4 regions of the Agrobacterium sp. NPDC090283 genome follow, and region 2 is predicted to be linked to each of the others. Evidence: predicted binding sites of a transcription regulator. Region 2 holds the regulator's gene; each other region holds the start of a gene.
The links. Region 2 encodes LexA, which represses DNA repair genes until DNA is damaged. Its sites were predicted from a motif close to TGTTCNNNNTGTGTTCNG; they were not measured.
Positions count from the first base shown of each region.

Region 1: a site for LexA is predicted at 2,164-2,181, ahead of ruvC (crossover junction endodeoxyribonuclease RuvC). Genes of this name have one in related genera too.
Region 3: a site for LexA is predicted at 1,740-1,757, ahead of ACIQUH_RS21780 (YifB family Mg chelatase-like AAA ATPase). Genes of this name have one in related genera too.
Region 4: a site for LexA is predicted at 1,739-1,756, ahead of ACIQUH_RS13140 (ATP-dependent helicase). Genes of this name have one in related genera too.

Region 1 covers NZ_JBIVYG010000004.1:289,306-292,623, reverse strand. The annotation lists gene ruvB (Holliday junction branch migration DNA helicase RuvB) at 1-223, opposite strand, end outside; gene ACIQUH_RS08715 (PIN domain-containing protein) at 220-618, opposite strand; gene ACIQUH_RS08710 (AbrB/MazE/SpoVT family DNA-binding domain-containing protein) at 615-896, opposite strand; gene ruvA (Holliday junction branch migration protein RuvA) at 960-1,577, opposite strand; gene ruvC (crossover junction endodeoxyribonuclease RuvC) at 1,610-2,122, opposite strand; gene ACIQUH_RS08695 (methyl-accepting chemotaxis protein) at 2,368-3,318, shown strand, end outside.
Region 2 covers NZ_JBIVYG010000001.1:539,083-542,400, forward strand. The annotation lists gene ACIQUH_RS02675 (ComEC/Rec2 family competence protein) at 1-413, shown strand, start outside; gene ACIQUH_RS02680 (glutathione S-transferase family protein) at 434-1,111, opposite strand; gene lexA (transcriptional repressor LexA) at 1,551-2,273, opposite strand; gene ACIQUH_RS02690 (TRAP transporter large permease subunit) at 2,521-3,318, opposite strand, start outside.
Region 3 covers NZ_JBIVYG010000017.1:107,406-110,723, reverse strand. The annotation lists gene ACIQUH_RS21790 (cupin domain-containing protein) at 1-452, shown strand, start outside; gene gshB (glutathione synthase) at 694-1,653, shown strand; gene ACIQUH_RS21780 (YifB family Mg chelatase-like AAA ATPase) at 1,837-3,318, shown strand, end outside.
Region 4 covers NZ_JBIVYG010000007.1:233,238-236,555, reverse strand. The annotation lists gene ACIQUH_RS13140 (ATP-dependent helicase) at 1-1,609, opposite strand, end outside; gene ACIQUH_RS13135 (ABC transporter ATP-binding protein) at 1,931-2,668, opposite strand; gene ACIQUH_RS13130 (ABC transporter ATP-binding protein) at 2,665-3,318, opposite strand, start outside.

The DNA.
Region 1 (3,318 bases), on a different contig from region 2:
TGGCCATGATCTGCGCCAGCGTGGTCTTGCCGAGACCGGGCGGGCCGACGAACAACACGTGATCCAGCGCTTCGCCACGGTTCTTGGCCGCCTCGATAAATACCTTGAGATTGGCGCGGGCCTCCGCCTGGCCGGTAAAATCGTCCAGCGATTGCGGGCGCAGGGTGGTGTCGATGTCCTCACCGCGCTTTTCGGGGGTAATCAGCCTTGCCGCATCGCTCATGTCAGAAGTTCCATTCCGGGTATGTCTTTTGCTGCGGTTCTATCGAAAGTAACAGTCGAGCGGCATCCTGCCCTGGCGCCGCACCAGAATACCAGATAGTCGGCAATATCGGCTTTCGGGCTTTTATGGTCATTGAGAAGCGCGTCCAACTCCTCGGTATGTTCAACAACCAGCCCTTCGGCCTCAAGCAGCGCCTTCACCGTATCACGCACATCCGCCGCCGGAAAATTCAGGCGTTTCCGTAAAATCCAGACAGTTTCTGCAAGCGTTACGGCGCTAATATACGCAGGATCATCGGCCGTCCGTTCGGAAAGGAAGCGTCTGGCGATTGCATTTTGCGGGTCATCATCATTGACCAAAAAGCGCATCAACACATTTGTATCGATACCGATCATCGGTCGCCTTCAGACCATTCCCGCCTGATCCGCTCATCATCTTCGGAAACGGCGTCCATGATTGCCTCGTCCATCGCTTCTAACGACAGTCGGGCGCCATTCGGCGGCTTGCCGAGTATGCCGGCCAAATCCGCAAGCTTTTTATTTTTCGGAACAGCCACAACTTGCCCGTTGCGTATCGTAACGTAGAAACGCGTCCCCGGGGTAAGTTTCAGCTCGTCCCGGATTTCCTTCGGTATGGTCAACTGACCTTTGGAGGTCATCGTCGTGATACCCATTTTCTTACGACCTCACTTTTTTCTTACTGTCTATAATCTAGTAAGAAAATTCACCCTCGGCAACTAACGCGAAAGCTCCTTCAAACCCAGCCGGATCAGCTTGGCGCTGTCGCCGCCCTCTCCGCCGTTCTTCAATGCGGCGGCAACCGCATTGGCGGCCTGGTCACGCGAATAGCCGAGATTGGTGAGCGCGGAAACGGCATCCGCCACCGGCGCGGATGCAACGCCTTCGCCAAGCTCCTGCTTGAGGCCGATCGAGGCGGAAGCCTCTCCGGCAAAGGCAGGCGCCTTGTTGCGAAGCTCGGTCACAAGACGCACCGCCACCTTCGGCCCGACGCCTGGCGCCCGCGAAATCATCACCTTGTCCTGAAGCGCGATGGCATTGGCCAGTTCGGAGGGCGACAGCGTGGAAAGAACGGCCAAGGCCACTTTCGAGCCCACGCCCTGCACGCTCTGCAACAGGTTGAACCATTCCCGCTCCAGCGCCGAGAGAAAACCGAAGAGCTTCAGCTGGTCCTCGCGCACATAGGTCTCGATGAACAGCACCACCGCCTCCCCGACGGAGCCGATTTTCGACAGCGTGCGCGCCGAACAATAGGCGACGTAACAGACGCCGTGCACATCCACCAGCACGTAATCCGCGCCGATTTCCTCGATGCTGCCTTTCAGTTTTCCGATCATGATGCCGCCCGCTGCAATGAGACTTTAAATATTCAACCGGCCGCCAGCAGTCGCCGCATCCTGTCGCCGCCGCGATTATGGGCGTGACAGATTGCGATGGCGAGCGCATCCGCCGCATCGTTACCCTTGAATTCGGCCTTCGGCATCAGGATTTTCAGCATCATGTGAATTTGCTGCTTTTCGCCGTGCCCGACGCCTATCACGGCTTTCTTCACCGCGTTCGGTGCATATTCAAAGACCGGCAACCCGGCGCGCGCCGGAACCAGCATGGCGATGCCGCGCGCCTGACCGAGTTTCAGGGTCGCAACCGCATCCTTGTTCACGAAGGTCTGTTCCACCGCCGCTTCGTCAGGCTGATGGCTGTGCACGATATCCGCCAGCCCGTCATGCAGCTGGCACAGGCGGGAGGCGAGATCCATATCGCCATCCGACGTCACCGTGCCGGAGGCGACAAAACGCAGGCTGTTGCCGAGGGTGTCGATCACCCCCCAGCCGGTGCGCCTTAATCCCGGGTCAATGCCGATGATTCGAATCGTCTTTTGCATGAGGCACCTTATCTTTCCGGTTGCGACCCTGCCAGCGATAAGTGAACAAAACGACAACATTCATCAAATTTGCAGTGCAGCATTTACCTCTGCTTAAACCGCGTGCCGCATTGTTCTCGCAAAATCAAAAAGGGGAGCTGCGGACATGATGATCCGCAGCACGATAGTTTCGCCATATCAGCCGTCCGATGGCGCCATCCGTGCATGGCGTGGGAACTGATCCGGCATTGGGGGCTGCATCGGCCATGCTGAACCGTTTTCATTCTATATCCACCAAGGTGCTGGTGATTTTCCTGGCGCTGATGGCGATCTCGACCGGGGCTCTGACACTTCTCGGTTATCAGAGCAGCAGCGGCGTTCTCGAGGAACAGGCGTCGAAATCCATGGAAAGCATTCTCGTCTTCCGCGGCGACATGCTCCAGGAACGTCTTGAACAGCTGAAGGTGCAGGCGGACTCCATCGCCAAGATCGAAGCCCTGCAGATGGCTGTCGTCTCCATGCGCAGCGGCTGGGCCACCGTGCAGAAGAATTCCGGCGACGCGAAGGCGGAACTGCAGCGCGTCTTCGTCAAGGAAAACCCCTTCGGCGACAGGGAAAAGCTGATCAAGCCGGAAAGCCCGAGCGGCTTTTATTATTCGACCCATGAGAAGACCCAGACGGATATTGGCGGTTATCTGCAGGGAACGCCGTTCAGCGACGTTCTCTTCATCGATCCGGCCGGCACGGTCTATTACTCCTATCTTAAAGGATCGGCTTTCGGGGAAACCGTCACCGGCAGCGCCTGGGCGGAAAGCGGCCTCGGCGCGGCCTTCGCACGCGGTGCCGCGAATGCCGAAAAGGCCGTGAACGATGTGGCGCAGACCAGCTTCTCCGGCCTGCGCATCGATGCCGCCACGAAAGAGGCTAGCATTTATTTCGGCGTTCCGGTCGTCAAGTTCGGCGCGTTCAAGGGCATCGTTCTCTTCCGGGTCAAGGAAGGCGTCTTCAGCCAGATTCTCACCAAGGGTGTGACGGCCGGCAGTTCCGAACAATCCGCGATCATCTCCGCCGATGGCAAGGTTCTCGGCGTTGAGGGCGAAAGGTTGGTCAGCCTTGAGCCGGCCATCTACGGTTTCCATGGCGCGGCTCTGAATGCGACGGGCATGACCGTCGCCAAGATCGACCGCGCGGATGGCGAAGCCAATGCCTATGCCCGC
Region 2 (3,318 bases):
GGCGGATGACGGTGGCCCTGAGAGACGCCGCACCCGGTGTTTTCACCTGCAGCAAAGGTATATGGTGCGCAGCGCGCGCGGGAAGCGGCGAATGGATCATCGTTCTGGAAGACGGTCGCTTTGCCGGAAAGGCCTGCGATATCGCCGATATCGTCATCGTTTCCCGCAGAACCTCCTTCTCCCAATGCCGCTCGGGCGCGCTCCTGTTGAATCGCGATATTTTGCGACGGATCGGTTCGCTGGAGCTGGACTTCGCAGACAGCGATCAGGCAGGGGTGGTCGGCAGGTTGGGCGCCGCAATCGCCGGAATGGACAGGCCCTGGAGCGAACATCGCTATTACGACTGGAAAAGCGGCCATTTTGAACACGACCTGCCTGATGCCGTGACCCGGTTGCTGGCGGCGCCGCAATAAAGTGCCGCCAGCATGGATCGTCAGGCCCTTATGCGCAAATCCGCGGTCACGTCGCCGATCCCGGCGATTTCCTCTTCATGCGCCGCGTCGCGCCATGTCTCCTTCAGTCCGGCCTCGTACCATTCGCGCATGGCGGGAAGGGCAAGCAGCCGGTCGCAATAGGCTTTTGCCGCGGGCGAAAGTTCCGCCCCATAGCTCTGGAAACGAAAGGCCACCGGGCAGAAGAAGGCATCGACCGCCGTGAATTTCTGGCCCGCAAGATAAGGCCCGCCGAATTTCGCGAGACCTTCGCTCCACAGCGCATCGATGCGCTTTATATCGGCCGCAAGCCCGGTGTCGCCACCCTTCGGTTTTACGCGAATGCCGACCGACATGGGATATAGATTGCGCAGCGAAGAAAAGCCCGCATGCATTTCGCTCGCCGCCGAACGAGACCAGGCCCTTGCCTGCTTGTCGCTCGCCCAGACGCCCTGGTGTCGCTCCGCCAGATATTCGGCGATCGACAGCGATTCCCAAACCGTCACTCCCTCATCGACAAGGCAGGGTACCTTGCCGGTCGGAGAGAAGGTGGAGAAGGAAACGCCTTCGCCGAAGGGAACGAGTTTTTCATCGAAGGCGATGCCGAGCGTGCGCATCAATACCCACGGCCGCAGCGACCATGAGGAATAGTTCTTGTTGGCAATATAAAGATCGTACATGACGTGCTCCCCGATATGACGCGCATTTCTATAACGGCGGATGGGCCTTGGAATATTGCAAATAATCCATGGCTCCCATAAGCGGCATTGATGGATGGGAAGGTGAGGTCAGGGAAAAAGAGGCGCATCCACGTCACCACCTGGAGATGACGGCGAGACATATGGCGACGCGATTTGCAACCTGCATCCTCGCTCAAGGAGATGAAGGGTGCTCATTTCCTTGAATTCAACCAGCCGCCTCTTTGCCCTTTCCTGCAGCACAACGAAAACATCTGGCATGAATCCGGAACCATCCTTCATGACAAAAGACGCGCCGATCCGCTGGACGATTTCTCTTTACTTCGGCAAAGCCGCATTGTTCCAGAAAGCAAACCGCGATGCTTCAAAGGGAGCGTCATCTTTCCCGATGACGCTCCCACCGAAAAAAAGGCGCCGTCAATTAATGATAACGGCGGATCAGCCCAACCAGCTTGCCCTGGATTTTCACCCGGTCCGGTCCGAAAATACGGGTCTCATAGGCGGGATTGGCCGCTTCCAGAGCGATGGAAGCTCCCTTGCGGCGGAAACGCTTCAGGGTCGCTTCTTCATCATCCACCAGCGCGACGACGATATCGCCCGGATTGGCGGTGTTGCCGTTGCGGATGATGACGGTATCGCCATCAAAAATGCCGGCCTCGATCATCGAGTCGCCCTTGACCTCAAGAGCATAATGTTCGCCCGAACCCAGCATGTCGACCGGCACGGCCACATCGTGGGTGTTGTTCTGGATGGCGGAAATCGGCACGCCGGCGGCGATGCGGCCCATGACCGGCACGGTGACGGCGCCGCCGAGATCATTGGCTGGCGCCTTGGGGGCAGGGGCCGGTTCCGGCGTCTTCGGCTTGCCGAGGCTGCCTTCGATGACGCTGGGCGAAAAGCCGCGCTGCGGCCTCGCACCCGGCGTGTAGGCCTCCGGCAATTTGATCACTTCCAGCGCTCGTGCCCTGTTAGGTAGCCGGCGAATAAAGCCGCGCTCCTCGAGCGCGGTGATGAGCCGGTGGATGCCGGATTTGGAGGCAAGATCGAGTGCGTCCTTCATTTCATCGAAGGAGGGCGGCACGCCGGACTCTTTCATTCTTTCATGAATGAAGAGAAGCAATTCCTGCTGTTTGCGCGTGAGCATGAGGAAAACACCCTTGAGAATCGTCGTTGAAGTCGCGAAACAAATACAGAACGAACACTATATGTTCCATATGTGTTCCGCAATCCCCTAAAATTTCGTGAAGGGTGTATCGCAGATGGTGATTTGATCGTCGAAACCGTGAACAAAGCGGATTTGATTACTTAAGCGAGGTGTCTCGAACGCCAAAACCATCGGCCGGGGAGAATCGGCCGATGGTTTCCGTTGCCATTTTGCTGCGGGCTGAGTGTCAGTAGATCGTGAGCGCAGGAATGAAGCTGACCGCGATGAGAAGCAGCATCGCCATGGTGAAGAACGGCCACAATTCCCTCGTCGTCGCGCCGAGCGGCGCTCTGGCGATGGAGGACGAGATGAAGAGCGTGGTGCCGATCGGTGGCGTATAGAGCCCGATACCGAGATTGATGACCATCATCATGCCGAGCTGCACCCGGTCGAGCCCGATCATATCCGCAAGCGGCACGAAGATCGGTCCGAGAAGCAGGATCGACGGCGGCAGATCGAGCGGCATCCCGATGATCAGCATCAGGATGTTCATCATGAGAATGATCAGGATCGGGTTGGAGATATTCTCCGCCACCCAGGTGGCGAAATGCTGGGGAGCCTGATCGAAGGTGAGGACCCAGCCTACCGCCGCACTGCCCATGATGACCAGCATGACGACGCCGGTTGCCGAGCCCGCCTCGACGAAATTGTCGCAGAAACGTTTCCACGTCAGATCGCGATAAAAGAAGATGCTGAGCACGAGCGAATAGACGACAGAAAGAACGGCGACTTCCGTCGGCGTTGCAAAGCCGAAGCGCAGGCCGAGGATGATCAGGATCGGCAGAAGGATTGCCGGCAGGCTGCGGAATGCAAGGAGCGCCAGATCGCGCTTGCGGATACTTTCGTCACGCACGGCATAGCCCCGCCGCACAGCGATGGCCCAGCAGACGAAGATGAAGCCCACTGCCATGAGCAGGCCCGGCAGAATGCCGGCTATGAACAGATTGGCGATGCTGACACCGCTGACCAGCGAATAGAGGATCAT
Region 3 (3,318 bases), on a different contig from region 2:
TGCCGGCCTATCTGCGCCGGTCAAAAGACGAGGCCGTCGTCAGCGCCTCCTGCACCGATCTGCGGCTTCAACCGGCCCCCATCAATCCGGACTGGATCATTTCCGGCAACCCCCAGGCGCGCGCGGCGGATCATTCCCGAAGCGGCGACCGCGCTTCCAGCACCGCCATGTGGGATTGCACGGCAGGTGAGTTTCGCTGGTTCTTCGGCTGGGATGAAACCGTCTATATTCTCGAAGGCGAAGTGCATGTAACGGCGGAAGACGGTTCGATCAGCATCCTTCGGGTCGGTGATGTCGCTTATTTCCCGGCGGGAACATGGGCCACCTGGCGGGTGGATGACTATGTCCGCAAGGTCGCTTTCATGCGCCGTCCGTTCCCCAAGGCGCTGGCTCTGGCCTACCGCGTCAAGAACAAGCTGTTTGCCGGCCGTTCCTATAAGCTGGCGGCCTGAACCGATAAAACATTCCGGTTGGCGGGGCCTGCACGGCTCCGTCCATGGAATTGTGAAGGTTCAATAAAACTCACACAAACCACCGCTTGCAGCAGTTGCCTTTGAATGGTCGCTGCCCTACATCTTCAGGGTTTTCTGCAGCATTTACGGGTTTCTCCCGGTCCTGCAGGAAACTTGAAAAGGCGAAGCAATGGGCATGGCGGGCCGGAAAGCGTCCGCATGCTGCAAGAGGAACATGCGCATGGCGAAGATCAAGAACGTCGCGATCCAGATGGATCATGTCTCCGGCATCAATATCGCCGGCGACTCCACCTTCGCCATGAGCCTTGAGGCGCAGGCACGCGGATACCGGCTGTTCCATTATACGCCCGAACGTCTTTCCATGCGCGATGGCAAGATTTACGCCACTGTCGAACAGATGGAGTTGCGCGACATCAAGGGCGACCATTTCTCCCTGTCCGAACCGGAGCGCGTCGATCTCTCCACGATGGATGTCATCCATCTGCGTCAGGATCCGCCCTTCGACATGGCTTACATTACCTCCACCCATCTGCTGGAACGCATTCATCCGAAAACGCTTGTCGTCAACGATCCCGCCTGGGTGCGCAATTCGCCTGAGAAGATTTTCGTCACCGAATTCGCCGATCTGATGCCGAAGACGCTGATTACCAAGGACGTGGCCGAAATCGCCCGTTTCCGCAACGAAATGGGCGATATCATCCTCAAGCCGCTTTATGGCAATGGTGGTGCGGGCGTCTTCCATTCCGCGCGCGACGACCGCAATTTCTCCTCGCTGCTGGAAATGTTCGGCCAGATGTTCCGCGAGCCTTACATCGCCCAGCAATATCTGCCTGACGTCCGCAAGGGCGACAAGCGCATCCTGCTCGTGGATGGCGAGCCGGTCGGCGCCATCAACCGTGTACCGGCGGAAAACGACGCCCGCTCCAACATGCATGCCGGCGGCCGGCCGGAACCGACGGAACTGACGGCGCGCGAGAAAGAAATCTGCCGCCGCATCGGTCCGGCATTGCGCGAACGCGGTTTCCTGTTCGTCGGCATCGATGTGATCGGCGACTATATGACGGAAATCAACGTCACCTCGCCGACGGGCATTCGCGAAGTGCGGAAATTCGGCGGCGCCGATGTCGCAAGCCTGTTGTGGGACGCGATAGAGAAAAAGCGGGAAGCTCAGGATTTCTGACGCGGCCTTTCGCCGATCCAGCTTTGTTCCGCGAGCACAACTAGATACAACTAAAATACATCGCCAGCGAGAAATTGTTCGCTGAATGTTCTTGTTTTATTCTTTGCGCTGTGGCACGTTGCTTGCGGGTGGCCGCCGGAGCATGAAGCTCCTGTTGGCGCGGCCGGTTTGCGGGGGCAGGCCATGGTGGCAAAGGTCAATACGGTTGCATTTCAGGGCATAGAGGGCGTGCCCGTCGAAGTGCAGGTCATGGTCGCACCGGGAAAGGTGGGCATCCAGATTGTCGGCTTGCCCGACAAGGCGGTGGCCGAAAGCCGTGAGCGGGTGCAGGCCGCCCTGCATGCCTCCGGTCTGGCGCTGCCGGCAAAAAAAGTCACCGTCAATCTCGCGCCTGCCGATCTGCCCAAGGAAGGATCGCATTTTGATCTTCCCATTGCGCTTGGCCTCATGGCCGCTCTGGGGGCGATACCGGCAGAAATGCTGGGACGTTATGTGGTTCTCGGCGAACTCAATCTTGATGGCACCATTGGTATGGTTTCGGGCGCCTTGCCGGCGGCCATCGGCGCCAATGCGCTCGGCAAGGGGCTGATCTGCCCGGCTGAAAGCGGGCCTGAAGCGGCCTGGGCCGGAGCCGGTATCGATATTCTCGCCCCGCGCAGCCTGATTGCGCTTGCCAATCATTTTCGCGGCACCCAGCTTTTGTCGCGCCCCACACCCGCCATCCGCGCCAATCCGGTCAATCTGCCGGATTTGGCTGACATCAAAGGACAGGAGAGTGCCCGGCGCGCGCTGGAGGTGGCAGCGGCCGGCGGCCACAATCTGCTCATGGTTGGTCCGCCCGGCTCGGGCAAGTCCATGCTCGCAGCCCGCCTGCCTTCCATCCTGCCGCCACTGGAGGCGGCGGAATTGCTGGAGGTGTCGATGGTTCATTCCATCGCTGGCCAATTGTCCGGCGGCAAGCTGTCGGATCGCAGGCCGTTCCGCACCCCGCACCATTCCGCCACCATGGCGGCGCTGATCGGAGGGGGGCTCCGCGCCAAACCGGGTGAAGCCTCGCTTGCCCATCACGGCGTTCTTTTCCTGGATGAGTTCCCGGAATTTTCGCCGCCGGTGCTGGATGCGCTTCGCCAGCCGCTGGAAACGGGTGAATGCATCATTGCGCGGGCCAATCATCGCGTCAGCTATCCGGCGGAAATCCAGCTCGTTGCGGCCATGAACCCCTGCCGTTGCGGCATGGCGGGAGAGCCGGGTTTCACCTGCGCTCGAGGCCAGCGGTGCGTGACCGATTATCAGGCCCGCATTTCCGGACCGCTGCTGGACCGTATTGATATCCGTATTGACGTGCCCGCTGTTTCCGCGGCCGATCTCATTCGCCCCGTCGCGGCCGAGCCGAGTGCAGTGGTGGCCGCCCGTGTTGCCCGGGCGCGCCTTGCGCAGCAGGAGCGTTATGCCGCGGCCGGGTTTCCTGCTATTCGCACGAATGCCCGCTGTACGACCACCCTGATAGAAAAATATGCCGAGCCGGATGCGTCCGGGCTGCAATTACTGCGCGATGCGGCCGAGCGGCTGAAGTTTTCCGCCCGGGGTTATCATCGCATACTCAAGGTCGCCCGCACCCTGGCCGATCTGGATGGCAAGCAGACGGTCGGCCGCATCCATGTGGCG
Region 4 (3,318 bases), on a different contig from region 2:
GAAAGCGCTCGCGTGACGGGTAGCCGGCGGCGATCTGCTCAAGCTGCAGCAGATCGGCCTTGCGGGTGTCGGCATCTTCGTGGAGGCGCTCCAGATGGGGTTCGTACCACAGCCGCGCCTGACCGATCTGGCCCGGCCAGTCGTTCGGGGCCTGCCGCAGGCCCACCAGCATCTGCGTGAAAGCTGTCCAGTCGTCGCCGGTCTTCGGCGGCGGCGGAATTTCGGCAAGGGCAAGCAAAGGCTCGGGGTCTGTCGCGATCGCATCGAGAATATTGCCGGCCTTCTTCGGTCCGATGCCGGGCAACATCTGCAGCAGCCGGAAGCCGGCGACACGGTCGCGCGGGTTCTGTGCGAAGCGCAGCACGGCCAGCATGTCCTTCACATGGGCGCTGTCGAGGAATTTCAGGCCGCCAAACTTGACGAAGGGGATGTTGCGGCGGGTCAGTTCCACTTCAAGCGGCCCGCTATGGCTGGAGGTGCGGAACAGCACGGCCTGCTGTTTCAGCGTCATGCCGGTTTCGCGGTTGGCGAGAATCTGGTCGATGATGAAGTTCGCCTGTTCGGTTTCGTCCTTCACCGTCACGAGTTTCGGGCGCTCCAGCGACTGCCGCTCGGTCCAGAGGTTCTTGGTGAACCGCTCGCGCGCCAGATCGATGACACCGTTGGCGGCCGCAAGGATCGGCTGCGTCGAGCGATAGTTGCGGTCAAGCGTGATGATATCGGCCGCCGGGCTGAAGGACGTCGGAAAATCGAGGATGTTGCGCACCGTCGCGGCGCGGAACGAATAGATCGACTGCGCATCGTCACCCACCACGGTGAGGCCGCGGCCACCGGGCTTGAGCGCCATCAGCACCGAGGCCTGCAGCCGGTTGGTATCCTGATATTCGTCGACCATCACATGGTCGAAGCGGTTGCCGATATCATCAGCCAGAACCGGATCGCTGACCATCTGCGCCCAGTAGAGCAGAAGATCGTCGTAATCGAGCACGTTCTGGACCTGCTTGGCCTCCACATAGGCCGCAAACAATTCCTTAAGTTCGCTCTCCCAGTTGGCGACCCAGGGATAATGCTGGCGCAATATCTCCTTGAGCGGCGTCTGGGAATTCACCACACGCGAATAGATCGCAAGACACGTGCCTTTCGTTGGAAAGCGGCTTTCGGTCTTGGAAAAACCCAGCTCGTGCCGGGCGAGGTTCATCAGGTCGGCGCTGTCTTCGCGGTCGTGGATGGTGAAATCGATGTTAAGCCCGATCTGCTCGGCATAGATGCGCAACAGGCGCGCGCCGATGCCGTGAAATGTGCCGGACCAGGCCAGTGCATCGGTCATGATCGCCGAATTCGCCCCGATAACGTGTTTGCAGATACGCTCGACCCGCCGCGACATTTCCGTGGCGGCACGTCTGGAAAACGTCATCAGCAGGATACGGCGGGGATCGGCGCCATTCACGATCAGATGCGCAACACGGTGGGCGAGCGTATTGGTCTTGCCCGAACCGGCCCCGGCGATGATCAGCAGCGGCCCGGCCGTGTGTCCGTCTGCCAGCCCAACGCCATGCTCCACCGCCCTGCGTTGCTGTTCGTTGAGCTTTTCCAGATAGGCAACCGCCATGCCAGCAATCCTTAGATAACCTGCCTGTCCCCACGGGTGAGAACCTTGTTCAGAGATGGCAGTCGTCGGAATGTCCGGCCATTGTCTGCCCTGTCGTCGCAATGATTAGCAAAGACTCAAACAGCAATCCAGAACAAATGCTGAACGCATTGTTCCGGTGGTTTGAAGGCGGTCGGTGGTGAAATTTATCGGCCCAGAAGGTCGCTCGTCCCCTGCCGGCGATTGTCGGCTGGCGGGCAGGCGAAATCCCCGAAATCGCACCACATGAGAAAACGGGCGGCCGTGGATGGGCCGCCCGGTGTGGCCGTTGTGGGGTGAGCGTTACAGGAAACTGCTTTCGAACAGCTCACCTGAATAGGCCGCATGGGTAACGCCCGCTTGAAGATCGGCCTTGGTCAGCTCATCGACAAAAACGCCGTTCTGCATGACCAGCACGCGGTCGCACATATGGGCGATCACCGCGAGGTCATGGCTGACGAGAACGAAGGTGAGGTCGCGTTCTTCGCGCTGGTCGGCAAGCAGGTTCAGGATTTCCGCCTGAATGGAGACGTCGAGCGCGGATGTCGGCTCGTCGAGCAGCAGGATCGGCGGTTCGAGGATCAGCGCGCGGGCGATTGCCACGCGCTGGCGCTGGCCGCCGGAAAGTTCATGCGGGAAGCGCTCGGCAAAATATGCGGGCAGGCCCACCTGCTGCAGGGCAGCCGGAACCTTCGACCAGCCATCGCCAAGCCCCATAGCGCGGATCGGTTCGGCCAGAGCCCGGCCGATGCGGTGGCGTGGGTGCAGCGAACCGTAGGGATCCTGAAACACCATCTGGGCCAGTTTCAGTTCGTCGCGGCTGCGGGTCTTGCCGACCGGTTTGCCGTCAAAGCTGATCGAGCCGGTCCAGCCGGCTTCCAGCCCGGCCAGCGACCGCAGCAAGGTCGACTTGCCGCAGCCGCTCTCGCCGACGATGCCAAGGGTTTCACCTTTTTTGACCGTGAGGCTGACGCCGCGCACGACGTGGTTGCGTTTTTCCTTGGCGCCGTAAACGACGTCGAGCTTGTCTACCGTGATCATCGCATCACCTCCGCATCGATGGCCTGACGATCCAGCACCTTGAGACGCCGCACCGGATTGCGGGGATCGGGCATGGCCGCGATCAGGCCCCGCGTATAGGGATGCTGCGCATCTTCCAGCTTCGTCAGCGTTTCCACCACGCGCCCGCCATACATGACCAGCACGCGCTCACAGAAGGCCGCAACCATGCGGATGTCATGGCTGATGAGGATCAGGCCGGAATTATTCGCGCGCACCATCTCGTCCAGCAGCAGCAGGACGTCCTTGCGGACGCTGACATCGAGGGCCGAGGTCGGTTCGTCGGCGATGACCAGCTTCGGCTTGGCGAGCAGCATCATGGCGATCATCACGCGCTGCCCCATGCCGCCCGATATCTGGTGCGGATAAAGCGCCATGACGCGGTCGGGATCGTTGATGCGCACGCGCAGCAACATGTCGCGGGCGGCATCTCGCGCCGCCTTGCCGGTCAGCGCCAGATGCAGTTCGGCGGCCTCCGCCACCTGTTTGCCGATGGGCAGCACCGGGTTCAGCGAATAACGCGGGTCCTGCATGATCAGCGCCATCTCGCTGCCGCGGATCGCGCCCATCTGCCGCTCGGACTTTGTGAGCAGCGGTTCGCCGAGGAAGTCCATCTTCTCCGCCGTCACCGT